2 regions of the Streptomyces sp. NPDC088725 genome follow, and region 2 is predicted to be linked to the other one. Evidence: predicted binding sites of a transcription regulator. Region 2 holds the regulator's gene; the other holds the start of a gene.
What was found. The regulator HrcA, encoded in region 2, represses chaperone genes, less so after heat shock. The targets are predictions, from matches to a motif close to TTNGCACTCNGNNNNNCNGAGTGCNAA.
Positions count from the first base shown of each region.

Region 1: a site for HrcA is predicted at 1,860-1,886, ahead of groES (co-chaperone GroES). Genes of this name have one in related genera too.

Region 1 is NZ_JBIVLO010000003.1:371,977-376,171, forward strand. Features, by position in the region: gene groL (chaperonin GroEL) at 1-1,298, opposite strand, end outside; gene groES (co-chaperone GroES) at 1,396-1,704, opposite strand; gene ACIP6N_RS08675 (polysaccharide deacetylase family protein) at 2,055-3,017, opposite strand; gene ACIP6N_RS08680 (SAM-dependent methyltransferase) at 3,127-4,195, shown strand, end outside.
Region 2 is NZ_JBIVLO010000007.1:21,060-25,254, forward strand. Features, by position in the region: gene ACIP6N_RS18805 (nitronate monooxygenase) at 1-644, opposite strand, end outside; gene dnaJ (molecular chaperone DnaJ) at 786-1,925, opposite strand; gene hrcA (heat-inducible transcriptional repressor HrcA) at 1,926-2,942, opposite strand; gene ACIP6N_RS18820 (MBL fold metallo-hydrolase) at 3,104-3,823, shown strand; gene ACIP6N_RS18825 (DUF3097 domain-containing protein) at 3,841-4,195, shown strand, end outside.

The sequences.
Region 1 (4,195 bases), on a different contig from region 2:
TCCTTGCCGAGGTTGCCCTCGAGCACCTTGGCGGCGTGCACCAGAGCGGAGCCACCACCGGAGACGATGCCCTCCTCGACCGCGGCGCGGGTCGCGGAGATGGCGTCCTCCAGACGGTGCTTCTTCTCCTTCAGCTCCACCTCGGTGGCGGCGCCGACCGAGATCACACACACACCGCCGGCCAGCTTCGCGAGGCGCTCCTGGAGCTTCTCGCGGTCCCAGTCGGAGTCCGTGGACTCGATCTCGGCCTTGATCTGGTTGACGCGACCGGTGACGTCGGCGCTGTTACCGCCGCCGTCGACGATGGTCGTGTCGTCCTTGGTGATCGTGACGCGGCGGGCGGAGCCCAGCACGTCGAGACCGGCCTGGTCGAGCTTGAGGCCGACCTCTTCGGCGATGACGGTCGCACCCGTGAGGGTGGCGATGTCGCCGAGCATGGCCTTGCGGCGGTCACCGAAGCCGGGAGCCTTCACCGCGACGGCGTTGAAGGTGCCACGGATCTTGTTGACGACGAGGGTGGAGAGCGCCTCGCCCTCGACGTCCTCGGCGATGATCAGCAGCGGCTTGGAGCCACCCGCCGCGATGACCTTCTCCAGCAGGGGGAGCAGGTCCTGGATGGACGCGATCTTGCCCTGGTTGATCAGGATGTACGGGTCGTCGAGGACGGCCTCCATACGCTCCTGGTCGGTCACCATGTACGGCGACAGGTAACCCTTGTCGAAGGCCATGCCCTCGGTGAAGTCCAGCTCCAGACCGAAGGTGTTGGACTCCTCGACGGTGATGACACCGTCCTTGCCGACCTTGTCCATCGCCTCGGCGATGAGGTCGCCGACCTGCGGGTCCTGCGCGGAGAGCGCGGCCACGGCGGCGATGTCGGACTTGTCGTCGATCGGACGCGCGGTCTCCAGCAGGTTCGCGGAGATGGCGGCGACCGCCGCGTCGATGCCCTTCTTGAGGGCGGCGGGGGACGCGCCGGCGGCGACGTTGCGCAGGCCCTCGCGGACCAGCGCCTGGGCCAGGACGGTCGCGGTGGTGGTGCCGTCACCCGCGATGTCGTTGGTCTTGGTCGCGACCTCCTTGACGAGCTGCGCGCCAAGGTTCTCGTACGGGTCGTCCAGCTCGACCTCGCGGGCGATCGTGACACCGTCGTTGGTGATGGTCGGGGCGCCGAACTTCTTGTCGATGACAACGTTGCGGCCCTTGGGGCCGATCGTCACCTTCACCGTGTCGGCAAGCTTGTTGACGCCGCGCTCGAGGGCGCGACGGGCGTCCTCGTCGAACTTCAGGATCTTCGCCATTAGAGCTTCTGTGTCCTCTCAAATGAACTGCGCCCCCGTCCGCCCGGCAATCGCAGGGGGGCCGAGGGCGCAGTTCAAAAGCAATCTGTCTGGTGAATTACTTCTCGATGATCGCGAGCACGTCGCGAGCCGAGAGGACGAGGTACTCCTCGCCGCTGTACTTCACCTCGGTGCCGCCGTACTTGCTGTAGAGAACGACGTCGCCGACGGAAACGTCGAGCGGAAGCCGCTCACCGTTCTCGAAACGGCCCGGGCCCACTGCCAGGACGACGCCCTCCTGGGGCTTCTCCTTCGCAGTGTCCGGGATGACCAGGCCAGAGGCCGTGGTCTGCTCGGCGTCGAGCGGCTGGACCACAATGCGGTCCTCGAGCGGCTTGATGGCAACCTTGGTGCTGGCGGTCGTCACGATCCGACCTCCCCCTTCGGAGATCTCGGGGTCAACTGTCGTCAACTGTCTGAGGGTGGCGAGCAGATGGATCCGTCGTCGCGGGTGCCGGATCCGCCAGTCGCGCGGTTGGCACTCTCCAGTGGGGAGTGCCAGACCAGAGACTATGACCGCGATTAGCACTCGGTCAAGCGGAGTGCCAATGCGTGGCCGCGTGGCGGCTCTTTGGCGATGCCTGAACAGGGCCTGAGCGGCGGAGATTCCGCATGCCCGTCCGCTCGGAAAACGGGCGTACGAATCCCCCTGCGGTCAGGCTCACCACCGCAGGCTCACCCCGCAGGGCTGCCGCCGCAGGCACCCCGGCCCGCGCCTCAGACGTAGTCCTCCAGCTTGGCCACGGCGTACCCCTTGTCCGTGATCACCTTCATGACCGCCCGGACCAGGTCGGGCATGGAGCCCTTCCACTCCTCGCGGCCGCGGAAGTGCGTGAGGATGATGTCGCCGGGGTGCAGGTCCTGGTCCTCCTCGCGCCACTCCATGTGGTCCGGGAACGCCTCGGCCGCCCACAGCGGCACGGCCTTGACGCCGCACGCCTTCGCGATGCGCAGCGTGTCGCCGTTGTAGTTGCCGAAGGGCGGGCGGAACAGCGCGGGCGCCTTTCCGTAGCGCTTCGTGAGCTTCCGCTGCTGGTCACAGATCTCGTCGCGCTGCTCCTCGTACGAGAGGCCGGGCAGATACGGGTGGTGGAGGGTGTGGTTGCCCAGGACGACACCGCGGTCCTGCATCTGCCTGAAGTAGCCGAAGTTGTCGTTGATCAGGTAGTCGCTCAGGAAGGCGCTGTAGGGAATCTTCAGCTCGGACATCATGCGGAGCAGCTGCGGATCCTTCTCGGCGCCGTCGTCCATCGTCAGGAAGACGACGCGGTCCTTGACCGGGACCGTCGTGAAGACCGGCGGCAGCCCGGGCTCGGCGTCCTCGACCTCGAACCCCTTGCGGGTGGTGATCACCGGCTTGACGGCGGGCGGCGGAGGTGCGACCAGCGGGGCCCTGGCGAGTTTCCACCTCCTGGCAACGGCGACGCGCGCGGCCTCGACGCGCCGCAGATTCGCGGCGTACGCGGCGAGCGCACCGGCGGGACCGGCGTACGGGGCGGCGGGCGGCGCCGCGTGAGGGGCCTTACGGGCTTCCCGGACGCCCTCCGCCTGGTCACTGCCGGCCTCTGTCGCGCAGCCGGAGCCGATCGCGGCGACCAGGAGCGCGGCGAGTACGGCCCGGACCGGCCCTGTCCGGGACGCCATCCTCGGGAGCACCATCTGCGGGGCGCTTCGTGGCATTTTTTCTTTTTGTCGTACTAGTTGCATGGTGCTGGATCCTGTCAGCGCGCCCCGCGCCCGCCCGGCAGACACCGCCGCCCGATCCGCACCGTCCCCCACCTGGCCCACAATGGATCGGGTGACCGACCGCACCCCCTCTCCGGCCCCCGCCCCCGCCTCGCCACTGCTGGCCCCGCTGCTCTCGCCGGAGGGGCGCGCGCTCCTCGCCGAGCTGCGCGACCACGACCCGGCGCAGGAGCTGACCGTCGCCACCCGGTTGCGCCGCGACCACCCGGCCGAGCTGGTCTCGGCGGTCCTGGCGCAAGCGCGGCTGCGCCAGCGCGCGGTGGCGAAGTTCGGCGCGGAGGACGCGTACCGGATGTACTTCACGCCGAACGGCGTCGAGCAGGCCACCCGCTCCACCGTCGCCGCCTACCGCGCCGCCCGTTTCCGCCGCCTCGCCCCGGAGGCGCGCGTCACCGACCTCTGCTGCGGCATCGGCGGCGACGCGATCGAGCTGGCGCGCGCGGGCTTCGCCGTGGAGGCCGTCGACCTCGACCCGCTGACCTGCGAAATCGCCCGGACCAACCTCCGTACGCTGGCCCCGGACGCGCCACCGGCGACAGTGACCCACGCGGACGTACGCGAGTACGGCCTGGACGGCGCGCACGCCCTCTTCATCGACCCGGCGCGACGCGGCGGCCGGGGCAGGATCTTCGACCCGGAGGCGTACTCACCGCCGCTGTCCTGGGCGGTCGACGCGGTGCGCAGGGTCGGCGCAGGAGCCATCAAGATCGCGCCCGGCATCCCGCACGAGCTGGTCCCCGACGACTTCGAGGCGGAGTGGATCTCCGACGGAGGCGACGTCAAGGAGGCCGTGCTCTGGCACGGCGGACGTCAGGAGCACCGGGCAACCCAAGGGGCCGGAGCGGCTGATGCGGCCGGTACGGCTGATGCGGCCGGACCGCACCGCATCTCCCCCGGGGCCCGCCGCGCCACCCTCCTCCCCTCCGGCGCCACCCTCGTCGGCCGCGGCCTCCCCGACCCGCAGGTCCGTACGGTCGGCCGCTACCTGTACGAGCCGGACGGCGCCGTCATCCGCGCCCATCTCGTCGCCGAGGCGGCCGAGGAGCTGGCCGGCGGACTGATCGACGAGACGATCGCGTACATCACGGCGGACACCCTGCGCCCCACCCCGT
Region 2 (4,195 bases):
CCGGCCGCGACGATCGGCAGCTGGACGGTCTCCCTGATCTGGGTCACCAGCGAGAGCAGCCCGATCCCCGCGCCGTCGGTGGCCGGATCGTCGCGGTGCGTGCCCTGGTGTCCGCCGGCCTCGATGCCCTGGACACAGATGGCGTCGGCGCCCGCCCACTGCGCGGCCGTGGCCTCTTCCGGGGTGGTGACCGTGACGATGGTGAAGGTACCGGCGCGGGCGAAGGCGTCCAGGGTCGTACGGGTCGGGCAGCCGAAGGTGAAGGACACGACGGGCACCGGGTCGTCGAGCAGTATCGCCAGCTTGGCCTCGTACCCGTCGTCCCAGCCGGTCTCCGGGTCACCGAGGGGGGTGTCGTACCAGCTCGTCTCGCCGGCGAGCTGGTTGCGGTAGACGTCGACGGCCGCCCGGTCGGCGTGGTTCGGCTGCGGCATGAAGAGATTGATGCCGAAGGGCTGCCCAGTGAGCCCGCGCAGCTGTTTGACCTCTTCGTACATGCCGTCCGCGGTCTTGTAACCGGCGGCGAGGAACCCGAGGCCACCGGCCTCGGCGACGGCTGCGGCCAGTTGCGGGCAGGAGGCGCCGCCCGCCATGGGCGCCTGCACGATCGGATACCGGCAGAGATCGGTCAGTGCGGAGGACATGCAGGCATGGTGCCACGGTCGCCCGCACAGCTCCGAATCCGGGCCCGGCCCGGCCGGTGCGGGCACACAAGCCGATGCCCCGGGCCCGGCCGGAAGAATCCGACTATGCCCGGGGCATATGCCCGCACTTGCTGCTGTGGCCTATCGGCCGTTGAACGCGTCCTTGAGGCGCGAGAACAGCCCCTGCTGCCCCGGCTGGAACTGGCCCGTGGGCCGGTCCTCGCCGCGCAGCAGCGCCAGCTCGCGCAGCAGCCGTTCCTGTTCCTGGTCCAGCTTCGACGGGGTCATGACCTCGACGTGCACGATCAGATCGCCGCGCCCGCCGCCGCGCAGGTGCGTGACGCCGCGCCCGTGCAGCGGAATCGACTGCCCCGACTGCGTGCCGGGCCGTACGTCGATGTCCTCCATCCCGTCCAGCGTCTCCAGCGGGCACTTCGTGCCCAGCGCGGCCGCTGTCATGGGGACCGTGACCGTGCAGTGCAGATCGTCTCCGCGCCGCTGGAAGACCGCGTGCGGCAGCTCGTGGATCTCGACGTACAGGTCTCCGGCGGGGCCGCCGCCGGGGCCGACCTCACCCTCGCCCGCGAGCTGGATGCGGGTGCCGTTGTCGACACCTGCCGGGATCTTGACCGTGAGCGTGCGGCGCGAACGGATGCGTCCGTCGCCGGCGCACTCCGGGCACGGCGTCGGCACGACCGTGCCGAAGCCCTGGCACTGCGGGCACGGCCGCGAGGTCATGACCTGGCCCAGGAAGGACCGGGTGACCTGCGAGACCTCGCCACGGCCGCGGCACATGTCGCAGGTCTGCGCCGAGGTGCCGGGTGCGGCGCCTTCGCCGGAACACGTCGTACAGACGACGGCCGTGTCGACCTGGATGTCCTTGGTCGTGCCGAAGGCCGACTCGTTGAGGTTGATCTCCAGCCGGATCATCGCGTCCTGGCCGCGTCGCGTACGCGACCTCGGGCCACGCTGCGACGCCGTGCCGAAGAAGGCGTCCATGATGTCGGAGAAGTTGCCGAAGCCGCCGGCTCCGAAGCCGCCCGCGCCACCGCCTCCGCCATTGTTGGAGAGGGGGTCGCCGCCGAGGTCGTAGACCTGCTTCTTCTGCGGGTCCGACAACACCTCGTACGCGGCGTTGATCTCCTTGAAGCGCTCTTGCGTCTTGGGATCAGGATTGACGTCCGGGTGCAGCTCGCGCGCGAGCCTCCGGAACGCCTTCTTGATCTCGTCCTGCCCTGCGTCGCGGCGCACGCCGAGTACGGCGTAGTAGTCCGTGGCCACTTACGACTCCGCCAGGATCTGTCCGACGTAACGTGCCACTGCGCGTACCGCTCCCATCGTTCCGGGGTAGTCCATGCGGGTCGGTCCGACCACGCCGAGTTTTGCGACTGCCTCGTCGCCAGAACCGTAGCCGACCGCGACGACGGAGGTGGAGTTGAGGCCCTCGTGGGCATTCTCATGTCCGATACGTACGGTCATGCCCGAGTCCTTGGCCTCGCCCAGCAGCTTGAGCAGTACTACCTGCTCCTCAAGCGCTTCCAGCACCGGCCTGATGGTCAGGGGGAAATCACTTCCGAAGCGGGTGATGTTGGCGGTTCCGCCGATCATCAGCCGTTCTTCCGTCTCCTCGACCAGGGTTTCGAGCAGCGTCGCGAGCACCGTGGAAACAGTTCCGCGGTCCTCCTGCTCGAAGGATTCGGGAAGATCCTGCACCAGCTGCGGGACGTCCGCGAAGCGGCGCCCCACGACCCGGCTGTTCAGCCGGGCCCGCAGATCCGCGAGCGAGGTCTCGCTGAACGGCAGCGGGCAGTCGATCATGCGCTGTTCGACCCGTCCGGTGTCCGTGATCAGGACGAGCATCAGCCGGGCCGACGCCAGCGACAGCAGCTCCACATGCCGCACCGTGGAACGCGTCAGCGAGGGGTACTGGACCACCGCGACCTGCCGGGTCAGCTGCGCGAGCAGCCGCACCGTACGCCCCACGACATCGTCCAGATCGACCGCGCCCACCAGGAAGTTCTGAATCGCGCGGCGCTCGGGCGACGACAGGGGCTTGACGCCCGCGAGCTTGTCCACGAAGAGGCGGTAGCCCTTGTCCGTGGGGATACGCCCGGCGCTGGTGTGCGGCTGGGCGATGAAGCCCTCGTCCTCCAGCACCGCCATGTCGTTGCGGACGGTGGCCGGAGAGACACCCAGCTGGTGCCGCTCGGTCAGCGCCTTGGAGCCGACCGGCTCCTCGGTGCCGACATAGTCCTGGACGATGGCGCGCAGCACTTCGAGTCTGCGTTCACTGAGCATCGCGCACACCTCCAGATGTCGTCCGTCGGGCCGTTTGGCACTCCGTCCCCGCGAGTGCCAGCTTTCCCGAGCCAGTGTACGGCGGTGGGGTGCACCCGTAGCAAGGGCAGCCGACCACGGTACCCGGCGATTGTTCCGCCCGATGCCGGTAGCGTCCCGGTATGGACGTCCACTGGGAAGAATTCGGTTGGGAACGGCTGGCCCCGGGGGTGGGCCGGCGACGGCTGCCGGGCTGGGACGCGACGGTCGGCCTCGTGGCCGGTGAGGACGGCGTCCTGCTGTTCGACACGGGCTCCTCGGTACGTGAGGGCGCCCTGCTGCGGGCCGGGGTGGAGGCGCTGCTCGGCGGGCGCCGAGTGACACATGTCGCACTGAGCCACCCGCACTTCGACCATGTCCTGGGAACGGCCGCCTTCGCCGGCGCCGAGGTGTACGGCGCGGTCGGCCTGGCGGAGCTGCCCGGCATCGACCGGGCGCTGTACGAGGACGCCGTACGCGAAGGCCTCGACCCCGCGGAGGCGGCGGAGGCGGCAGACCTCCTGATGCTTCCCGCACACCCGGTCTCCGGTCAGCTGACCCTCGAACTGGGCGGACGGCAGGCGTTGTTGGCGAACATCGGCCCCGGTCACACCGCCCACGACCTCGCACTGCTGGTCCCCGGCTCGCCCGAGGTGGTGTTCTGCGGTGATCTGGTCGAGGAGTCGGGCGATCCACAGGCGGGCCCGGACGCGATCCCGGGCCGCTGGCCCGCCGCGCTCGACCGGCTGCTCACGCTGGGCGGCCCGGACGCCCTCTACGTACCGGGCCACGGAGCGGCTGTGGACGCGGCCTTCGTACGCGCACAACGCGCCACGCTGGCCGCCCGGTTCGACACGGCGTAGCCGATATCGTCGTGCGCATGCGCAGCTACAGCCCTGATCTGACACCGCCGTGGAAGAAGCCCACGCCCGCGCCGGAGGTCCCCGCGGAACCGGACCTGGTGGTCGAGGAGGTGTCGACGGGCTTCTGCGGGGCGGTGATCCGCTGCGAGAAGACCGCACAGGGCCCGACGGTCACCCTGGAGGACCGCTTCGGCAAGCACCGCGTGTTCCCGCTGGCGCCCCGGGGCTTCCTGCTGGAGGGCCGTGTCGTCACCCTGATCCGCCCCGCACAGGCCGCGCAGGGCCGCCCGGCCCGCACGGCCTCGGGCTCGATCGCGGTCCCCGGCGCACGCGCCCGGGTGGCCAGGGCGGGCCGCATCTACGTCGAGGGGC